3 regions of the Synechococcus sp. A15-44 genome follow, and region 3 is predicted to be linked to each of the others. Evidence: predicted binding sites of a transcription regulator. Region 3 holds the regulator's gene; each other region holds the start of a gene.
The links. Region 3 encodes NtcA, which controls nitrogen genes in cyanobacteria. Its sites were predicted from a motif close to GTANCNNNNGNTAC; they were not measured.
Positions count from the first base shown of each region.

Region 1: a site for NtcA is predicted at 1,446-1,459, ahead of SynA1544_RS14235 (circularly permuted type 2 ATP-grasp protein). Genes of this name have one in related genera too.
Region 2: a site for NtcA is predicted at 1,366-1,379, ahead of SynA1544_RS05485 (DUF4278 domain-containing protein). Genes of this name have one in related genera too.

Region 1 is NZ_CP047938.1:2,553,322-2,556,596, forward strand. Features, by position in the region: gene SynA1544_RS14230 (sodium:solute symporter family protein) at 1-1,195, opposite strand, end outside; gene SynA1544_RS14235 (circularly permuted type 2 ATP-grasp protein) at 1,511-2,986, shown strand; gene SynA1544_RS14240 (alpha-E domain-containing protein) at 2,980-3,275, shown strand, end outside.
Region 2 is NZ_CP047938.1:978,048-981,322, reverse strand. Features, by position in the region: gene SynA1544_RS05490 (hypothetical protein) at 219-380, opposite strand; gene SynA1544_RS05485 (DUF4278 domain-containing protein) at 1,466-1,570, shown strand; gene SynA1544_RS05480 (J domain-containing protein) at 1,785-2,570, opposite strand; gene SynA1544_RS05475 (SDR family oxidoreductase) at 2,586-3,251, opposite strand.
Region 3 is NZ_CP047938.1:255,531-258,805, forward strand. Features, by position in the region: gene SynA1544_RS01310 (DUF3084 domain-containing protein) at 1-1,042, opposite strand, end outside; gene ntcA (global nitrogen regulator NtcA) at 1,070-1,786, opposite strand; gene rph (ribonuclease PH) at 1,845-2,588, opposite strand; gene SynA1544_RS01325 (cob(I)yrinic acid a,c-diamide adenosyltransferase) at 2,734-3,275, shown strand, end outside.

The sequences.
Region 1 (3,275 bases), 320 kb from region 3:
AGGCACCGGTGAAGAACAGCACCGACGCCAGCGAATCCAGCCGCGGCCAGGACAGCGCCAGGGTGACGACAGCCAGTCCCACCACCATCAACCGCGCCGCCTGCTTGAGCTGCAGGTCGCTGGCCTGGGGGCGCAACAGGCGGAAGTACACATCCTCTGCCAGCAGATCGGCGGTGGAGGCCAACAGCGAATCCAGGGTGGAGGTGAGCGAGGCGAACACCACCACAAACACCAGAGCCGCGCCGCCGGCACCGAGCAGATCGGCTGCCATCACAGGGAACACCATGTTCACCTGCTCGATGGGCAACTCACGGGCCAGGGCGACCAGGCCGATGGAGCCCGTCACCATCGGCACGCTCATCCAGGCGATTCCCCCCAACACGAAGGAGGTCATCACCACCGAGCGCCGGCTCGCGAAAACCCGGGACCACCAGATGTTGTTGTGAAACACCTCGCCCATCGAAAACAGGGCGGAATTCCAGGCGATCAACAAACCCGCCGGCAGCAGCAGATCAAGCCGATCGGGATGCCGGGCCAGCAACGCGGCATGCACCTCGGGCATCGGAAATTGACGGAAGGCGAGCACCGCCACCACCGCCAGCAGCACCATGATCAACAGGGACTGAATGAAATCGGTGCCGATCACAGCCCGCATTCCACCGAACAGGGTGTAAAGCGTGGCGACACCAATCACCACCACCATCCCCACGTGGTAGTTGAAGCCTGAAAGAGCCTGCAACAGCAGGCCAGCACCCATCGCCTGGGTCATCAGAAAGCCCAGGGTGTAGATCGCGGTGATCAGCATGAACACCCACCAGGCCAGACGCCCGTAGCGCAGACGAATGAAATCGCCGCTGGTGCGCCCGTTGGGCATCAACTGCTTGATCCGCGAGGCCAGGGGGGCGAACAGGATCAGACCAAGCCCGGCCAGGGCATAGCTGAACATGCCCCAAAGGCCGGTTTTGTAGCCGAATTCAGGGGCGAGCAGGGTGGTGTTGCCGGTGACCCAGGAGGCCATCAACGTGGCCGTGCTCAGGGCCAGCCCGATGTTGCGCCCCGCCAGCATGTAGTCGTCGGCATTGCCTTGACCGCGCCGGCCCCAGGCAATCCCGAGCGCCACCCAGAGAACGGAGAACAGCACCACCAACGCCCAGGCGATCCCGGGCTGAAGGAAGGGAACCGAGTCAGCGGACATCCGTCGACCCCCTGCGGTTCCAATACAAATGTCCGCGCAGAATCATCACCACCGTCGCCGCGGTCACAACGGCACCGAGGGCAAAGATCAGTCGCGCCCAGAGCAATTCATCCAAGGCCCAGCCCCTTTGAACTCAAGAAACAGGTAAGCAAAAAGGCTTCCCAAGCCGGGCTGTCGCCCTCCATTCAGGTGCCTTCGGATACCCAAACAGCAGGCGATCAGCACCCGGTCGCATGAAATTGCGGAATGTGTAGCAACTGCAACCCGAAGGGGGATCGGCCGACGCGTTGGATGCCTTCCCCTCATTCCATCGGGATGTTTACCGACTACAAACCCACGGTCGGCTTCGACGAATATTTCTGCAGTGAAACGGCAAGGCCGCGCGACGATCTGGCCACGCTGCTCACATCACTGGGGCAGATGGGATTGCCCGAGCTCAATCGCAGCCACGCCTCGGCCAGTCAGCTGCTGCGTCGCCTCGGCGCCACCTTCCGCCTCAACGATTCCGGCCTCAAAGGCAGCGAACGGATTCTCCCCTTCGATCCCTTGCCCCGCCTGATTGGCCGCAGCGACTGGATCACCCTGGAGCGGGGACTGCTGCAACGCCTGGAAGCCATCGACTGCTTCCTCGCCGACATCTATGGCCCCCAGCAGATTCTCAACGACGGTGTGATCCCACGGGAAGACGTGGAAAGTTCCTCCGGCTGGCGACCTCAGATGCAGGGCATCAGCCTGCCCCTCAACCGCTGGTGCCACATCTCCGGGCTCGACCTGATCCGCGACGGCGAGGGCACATGGCGGGTCCTGGAAGACAACCTGCGCTGTCCGTCGGGGGTGGCCTACTTCCTCGAGAACCGTCGGGTGATGAAACGGTTGTTCCCTGGCCTGTTCGAGGGCCGTGCCGTTCAACCGATCGACGACTATCCCTCCCATCTGCTGCGCACCCTTCAGGACCTGGCTCCCTGGAGTGACAGCCCCCGCGTGGCGATCCTGACGCCCGGGGTGTTCAACAGCGCCTATTTCGAGCACAGCTATCTCGCCCAGCAGTTGGGCATTCCTCTGGTGGAGGGACGCGACCTGGTGTGCGAAGACGGCCGGATGTGGATGCGCAGCACCAACGGCCTCAAACCCGTGGATGTGATCTACCGACGGATCGACGACGATTTTCTCGATCCCACCGTGTTCCGCCAGGACTCGATGCTGGGGGTGCCGGGCCTGATCGACGTGCTGCGGCAAGGACGGGTCGCTATCGCCAATGCCCCTGGCACCGGCGTCGCCGACGACAAACTGATCTACGCCCACGTGCCGGCGATGATCCGCTACTACCTCGATGAGGAGCCGATCATCGAGAACGTTCCCACCTACCTCTGTTCCCGGCCGGATGATCAGCGCTACGTGCTCGAACACCTCGAGCAACTCGTGGTGAAGTCGGTGGCGGAAGCCGGGGGCTACGGAATGCTGATCGGCCCCCAGGCCAGCCGTTCGGAGCTGGCGGACTTCGACACGAAGATCCGTGCGAATCCCCGCAACTTCATCGCGCAGCCCACGCTGCAGCTCTCCACCGTGCCGTCCCTCAGTGACGGTGAGCTCTACCCCTGCCACGTGGATCTGCGCCCCTACGTGCTGCGGGGCGCAAGCAACTGGGTGAGCCCAGGGGGGCTGACGCGCGTTGCCCTCAAGCGCGGCTCACTGGTGGTGAATTCGTCCCAGGGGGGCGGATGCAAGGACACCTGGATCGTCGACGACCAACGGATGGCGGCACCGCAGCCCCAGGAGGCTGTGCCGTGTTGAGCCGCGTTGCCGATTCGCTCTACTGGATCAACCGCTATCTGGAACGTGCCGAAAACATCTCGCGCTTTCTGGAAGTGAGTGAATCGATGGCGCTGGACTGCCCTCCGGGCAGCGCCGAACCATGGCTGCCGCTGGTGGAGGTGACGGGGGATCGCCACCGCTTCGATACGGCCTATCCCGATGCCACGCCCAAACAGGTGGTGCAATTCCTGCTGCGGGACCGCAGCAATCCCAACAGCATCGTGAGCTGCATTGCGGTGGCCCGGGAGAACGCAAGGCAGATCAGGGA
Region 2 (3,275 bases), 720 kb from region 3:
GTGGCCCCAATGCCTCTCGGTGTCCACTGTTGTCAGCCAGCACCGGACCATTCTCAACAAGCCTGCCGAATCCACACCTGGCAGGCCATGGGAAAAGAAAAGACCACCCCCTGGCAGGCCTCAAGCCACAGACTCCGGACACCCCCATGGGGTCGTTCTCATCCCTGGCGTCTCGATATGGGGGTTTGCATTTTTCTGTGGTGAAAACGGGCTTGACTTCAGAAACTGATTTTGTTTCTTGCGAGAAAAAGCCAGCCAATAAATGTGGTCACGTAGATAACACCAATCACCAACAGATTCAAAGGCAAGAACAGATCCCAGAGGAAAGAAATTCCAACTGAAATCACTCCTGCCCAACCCAAGCCATCAAGCCAGTCCATGACTAGCAGCAAGCATCTTCATAGTCGTCAAACTCTTGAACAAGAGATTCAGCATCTACTGGCTGTATTTGCCCGAGCAGAAGCTCTGTCCTTTGCTTCAACCATCTCGACACCTGAATCTGCTGTGCGGGTGGCACCTCATCCACAGTGATCAGCTTGAGATTCCTCCTCCAATTCTGCTCTCGATAGCTCATGACATTCAGAGCATGGTCTTGAAACATATCTCTATTGGAGCTGTGGTTCTGTTGCGTAGACAACCGTTGGCCCTACAGCAAATCCGCCAAGGCCATTCAGACGGCACTCAAAAGACACCAAGACCAATCCACACAACACACAATCAACAGCCCACACAGACGCTCTCAGGGCTTATGCAGAGCAGGCCACGTCAATCGTCGTCATCGAGAAAATCCAGCGGAATCAATCCGAGCGGATATGGAGGAACAATCTACATCGATTTCAGTCGTTCATCAATACGCAACGCGGAGAAAGAAAAGGATCTGTTGACACCACTGGGACGTGATTTCTTCATTGCAAAGTGACGCTTGACGCAAATGATTTGGGATTGGGATTTCACGAAGGAATTGGGTCTAGGAAGTTGTTTCGTCAGCTCTCAGTTTTCAATTGCCAACAACGGGAGTTGCACCCGTATGTTCAAGAAGAGGGTCGAGGTGATTGCTTTCAATCAATGTTGGAGGGATTGCCAATGCGCGTTCCATCCCCCCTGGGAACGAACCTCCGACAATCCACCATTGACCACCACCCGCCCCAAGAGCCGACCAAGGACCATCGGATGACGAGATGGACCAAAAGCCGCCTCAGAGGTCAACTGGTATCGCAAAGATACATTCAGCAGGATTCATCGTTGAATTCATCACAGCCAAGAACCCAGACCCAGACTGAGTTCATCAATTCACGAGCAACCAATTTCCCTGGTTTGTATCGGCGTGAACGACACAGGGATTGACCGCATGGATATAACTAATGTGTAGCAACCGCTACCCACTACGTTCAGTCAGCACTCGTGTTGACCGCAGTTCGACTCAGGCCATGGAACGGGGACCTGAGCTTGCTTCGAGGAACCCATCATGACCCTGACCTATCGCGGCCAGAAGTACAACCAGAACAACGCTGCTGCATCCAACGTTCAGCGTCCGGTTCTTGTTTATCGCGGTCAGAAAGTCGCCAGCTGACAACAGCACGACGACCTCTTACAAGCCCCGCCGAGGCGGGGCTTTTTTATGGCTCATTTGCCTTCAGGATCGGGCTGTTTTGCCTTCCAACGTTCAAACCAAACGGCGACGGCGAGGGACACACCCACGGCAAAGCCAGCACCAATCAGCACCACACCAACTTCCACCGGCATCAACACCACCTGTTGCTACCCCAGATCATCGGACAAGAGCGTCACTGAACCAACGACTGATACGCCTCATTGACGCGTCGAAACGCCTCAGCAGAACCACCGAGATCGGGATGGTGCTGCTTCACCAGTTTTCGATGCGACTGCTTGATCTCAGCGAGGGACGCGTTGGCCTCCAAGCCCAACACCCTTAAAGCGGCACGGCGTGGATCACAGGCGTGGCCATCGTCCTGACGATCCGTTTGACGTTGGTCCGTTCGGGTGCGGCGACCCTGCCGCCTTGAACCTGATTGGTCCTGCCGCTGACGCAACTGCTCCACCACACGCTGTGGATCCTCATCCAGCCATTCACTGGCGCGAACCCCAAACAAGGCAAACGCCGCCAGAACGGCCGTTGTTTGCTTGTTCGGCTTGGCTCCCACCGCCGCCATGAGATCTGTTCCCAGCCCCCGAACCAACCGATCCAACCGCTGTTCAAGGGTTAAGTGGGCAGGAAAACCACTGCGGTTGAGCTGCTCGATCAACAGCTCCAATCCGCGCTGACGCAGTGCCGTCCATCCCGGCTGCTGAGCCAGGGCCTGCCCCCAGGCCCGCACCTGTTGGCTGCTGATGCGCGGTGGAGCTTGTGCCGATGGCTCAGTCCAGGGGCGATGGGATCTGGGCTCCGTACGAATGCGTTGGCGTTGCTGACGTTGCAGTCGCTCCAACTCACGGTTGAGCCGCAACACCTCGCGACGCAAAGCGTCGTTCTCCGCCAGCAACGCCTCTACATTGCTGGTGACCCGTTGTTCAGGACGTCCGCCTGACCACTGACGCGGATCAAAGCCCAAAGCGTGTCTCCCGCCTCACCATGGCAACAACTCACCATTGGCATGCCAGAAGCTGCCGCTGGTGGCCATGGTCAAGCCATCGATCCGGGCCAACAGCCCCTTCACCGACTGTTCGGGGTGGATCCCGCTGGGATTGAAGCGAATCATGCGAGTTCGCACCAATCCGGGATGCAAGATCGCCACGGCGATGCCCCGCGGTTCCAGATCAATCGCCAACGACTTTCCGGCCATGTTGAGCGCCACCTTCGACATCCGATAGCCATAGGAGCCTCCCGAACTGTTGTCGTCGATGGAGCCCATGCGGCTGGTCATCAGCACCAACTTCGCTCCGTTGGGCATCTGATCCACCAACGCCCTGGCCAGCAGCAAAGGAGCAAGGGCGTTCACCTCAAACTGGCGGCGAATCCCGGAGGGATCCAAATCCATCAGGCCCATCGACTGCAAAATCCCGGCATTGAGGATGACGCCATCGAGGGGCAAACCATCCAGTCGCTGCACCAGGTCATCAATGGCTTGGCTGTCGCTCAACTCAAGGCCGGCTTCCACCCGCACGCCCAGGCACTCCAGTTCATCACTGGTTTGACGGCAAACGGCCACCACGTCATCGCCACGGGCCTTGAGCTGCCTGCAGTATTCCAAGCCGATCCCACGGTTTGCGCCGGTGACCAGAAACGTCGCCATCGGGAGGTTTCAGCAACCGCCATC
Region 3 (3,275 bases):
CCAGTTGGGAGAGGGCTGATCCATCGAACTGAAGGCCTTCGGTCAGGGATCCCCGCCGCTGCACTTCGGCATAGGCCGAGGCCAGGAGAAGGTTCAATCGTGTGCGAATGCCCTCTGGAGTGCGTTCATCCGGTTGCAGTGTGGTGGTGGCCAGCACGTCTCCGCGTTGGGTCACCGGCCGGTTCGGACGCACCTCGGGGAAGGCGTACACCGCTGTTTCACCTCGCAGCACATTGGTGGCTGAGCGCAGCGAGATCACCCAGGTCTCCGGTTTGCGGATGATGCTTTGCAGGCGTTCCACATCGCTGCGCGGAACGCGGATCAACTGCCGTTCGGGTGCTTCGCCAGGTCGCACTTTTCCGTAGGCGTTGAGATTGGCCTCCTGCAACAGCCTGTCGACAGCCTGTTTGGCCTGGTCCGGAGCATCGAGTCGAACCGTTGCTCTTGCCAAGGTCTGTCCGCTGCTGATCACCACCGATCCACGCCGCAAGGCGACCAGATTGCGTTCCAGTTGTTTGAGTTCCTGCTCACCGGCTCGGATGCGGCTGCGAACGCTGTTGAGTTCGGCTTCCGTGCGCTGGATGTCCGCATCGCGGGAGGCGATGTCCTGGCTGAGGCGTTCACGTTCGGCTTCGAGTTGGGCCAGCTCCTTCTGAAGAGGAGCCAGTTCGAGGCGCAGGGTGTTGGCCCGTTGCTGTGATTGCTCGAGCTCAATGGCGATCCGTTTGGTTTCCGTTTGGGTCTTGTCCCGTTCCCGCTCGGCTGCCTTTAGCTGCTGACGGCTGTCTTGGAGTTTCTCCTGCAGGGCATCCAGTTCAAACAGGCCCACCCGCAACTGCCGGCTCACCAGAAGCATCAGGCCAAGTGAGAGTGCGCTGATCAGGCTGCCGGTCAACACCGTGATCAAAACGGCGGTGCGCCGTGGGCGCATGCTGAACAAACTCAGTCGCGCTTTGCCGACGCGGCTGCCCAAGCGGTCGCCCAGGGTCGATAGCACGCCCCCGAGCACCAACAGAACCAGAATCAGTGCCCAGCCGCTCATCGCTGCACAAGTCGGGCGATGGCAGGCCTAGCTGAAGCGTTTGGCCAGCGCGATCGGATCCAGAACGGTGATTTTCTTGCGGTCAATCTGAACCAGACCGGATTGACGCAAGTCTCCCAGCAGACGCGTGATTGTGACGCGTGTTGAGCCAATTGCTTCAGCGATGGCCTGATGGGACAGGCGCAGGTCGATGGTGATGCCTAGCTCATCTGCCACGCCGAAGTCCCTGCAAAGCACCAGCAGGAAGCTCACCAGTCGGGATGACATGTCCCGATGGGTGAGGGTTTCAATCATCGTCTCGGTCTGCAGAATCCGGCTGGAGAGACCCTGAAGCAAGCGCAGGCCAACGCTGGTGTTTGCTTCGATGGCGGCCTTGACGGAGGTCGCTGGTGCCGTCACCATTTCGACCCGGGTGAAGGCCACAGCGTGATAAAAGCGGTCGGACCGTTGGCCTGTCAGCAGTGACAGCACCCCGAAGAGGCTGTTCTCGCGGAGCAGGGCCACGGTGATCTCTTCTCCCGATTCGTAGACGCGGGACAGACGAACGGCTCCCCGGCGGATCAGATACACCCGTTCTGCGGGATCTCCAGGGAAAAAGATGGTCTTGTTGCGATCCACCAGATCACTGCTAGCGCCATCGAGATCCCGGATGATCTCCAGCAGAGAACGGTTGGCGGGCTCTGCGCTGGGAGCTGGAGCCACCATCTGCGGGGCGTATCGGCTGAAACCTCGGCTACTGGTCATGACAACCCCCTGGTGTGGCGAAGTTACGGAGCCGGCGGTGGCCGCCATGTAGCGGTTATTACTTAACGCTGCTGTGCTCGTTGAAGGCCTGGCGTTGCGCCTGCATCAGGGAGCTCAATCCCGGCTCTGCTAAATCCAGCAGCTCATTGAGTTGGCTGCGACTGAAGGGCGCACCCTCCGCCGTTCCCTGGATTTCCAGCAGACGGCCATCGCCGGACTGCACAACGTTCAGGTCCACCTCGGCTCGGCTGTCTTCGCTGTAGTCCAGATCCAGCAAGACCTGGCCATCAACCAAGCCCACGGATACAGCCGCCACCTGATCGATCAGGGGCGATTGCTCCAGCACTCCCTGGTCCACCAGGGATCGGCAGGCTTGGTCCAGGGCAAGCCAAGCCCCGGTGATCGAGGCCGTCCGGGTGCCGGCGTCCGCTTGGATCACGTCGCAGTCGATCAGCAAGGTGCGCTCCCCTAGACGCTCCATGTCGATCACGGCGCGCAGGCTTCGGCCGATCAGCCGCTGAATTTCCTGGGTGCGACCCGAGAGTTTCATCAGCTCCCGTGATTGCCGCTGTGGGGTGGATCCGGGCAGCAACCGGTATTCGGCGCTGAGCCATCCCAATCCTTCTCCCTTGCGCCAGCGGGGAACCTTGTCCTCCAAGCAAACGCTGCAGAGAACAGCGGTTCGGCCGGTGTGAACCACAAGGGAGCTCAAGGCAAACCTCATGGGATTCCAGGTCACCGAGAACGGTCGCAACTGCTGCGGGCGACGGCCATCAGTGCGTTGTTCAGGGGATTGGCTCATCGGTGGTGTGCAGTTCGTCAAGCCTCGCAGGCGGTTGGTTCTCGCCCTGTCCAAACACCATGGGTGGTGTCAATCCCCTTGTGGAATGTGATCTCGCCGCTACATTCAAGGTCTTGCCGGGGTCGCCCGGACAGATGCTTCCGTGATGACCACAAGCCTCGCCGACCCCCAATCCTTCCAAAATTCCCTGGATCGGGATCAGCAGGCCTTGCAACGGGCGGGCCTGAGGCCCTTGCCTGCCGTTTCTGATCCGCCACCCCTGCATCTGGTGGCTCCCGAAGGGCAGCTGCAGGTGCATACGGCGCCTTATCGAGGCAGTTTCGCCAGTGTTCTCAGCCAGGCCATGCGAGCTGCCGGCTTGGGCAGTCGTGTTCTGATCAGTCAGTTCCTCAAAGGGGGCGTGCAGCAGGGATCGGCCGGCCGGGTGAAGCTCTGCGGAGGCCTCGTCTGGCTGCGGCCGGAAGTGCCCCTCTGCCTCTCCTCGCCGGGGCATCCCGGTGGTGCGGAGGCGGTGGCTGAGGTTTGGTCCATCTGCCGTCAGCATCTGATCCAGGGAGATCTCGACCAGCTGGTGTTGGATGAACTCGGCCTTGCCGTGGCCTTCGGATACCTGGATGAGGCGGACGTGATTGCAGCTCTTGAGCAGCGGCCCGCTTCGATGGATGTGATCATCACTGGACCTACAAT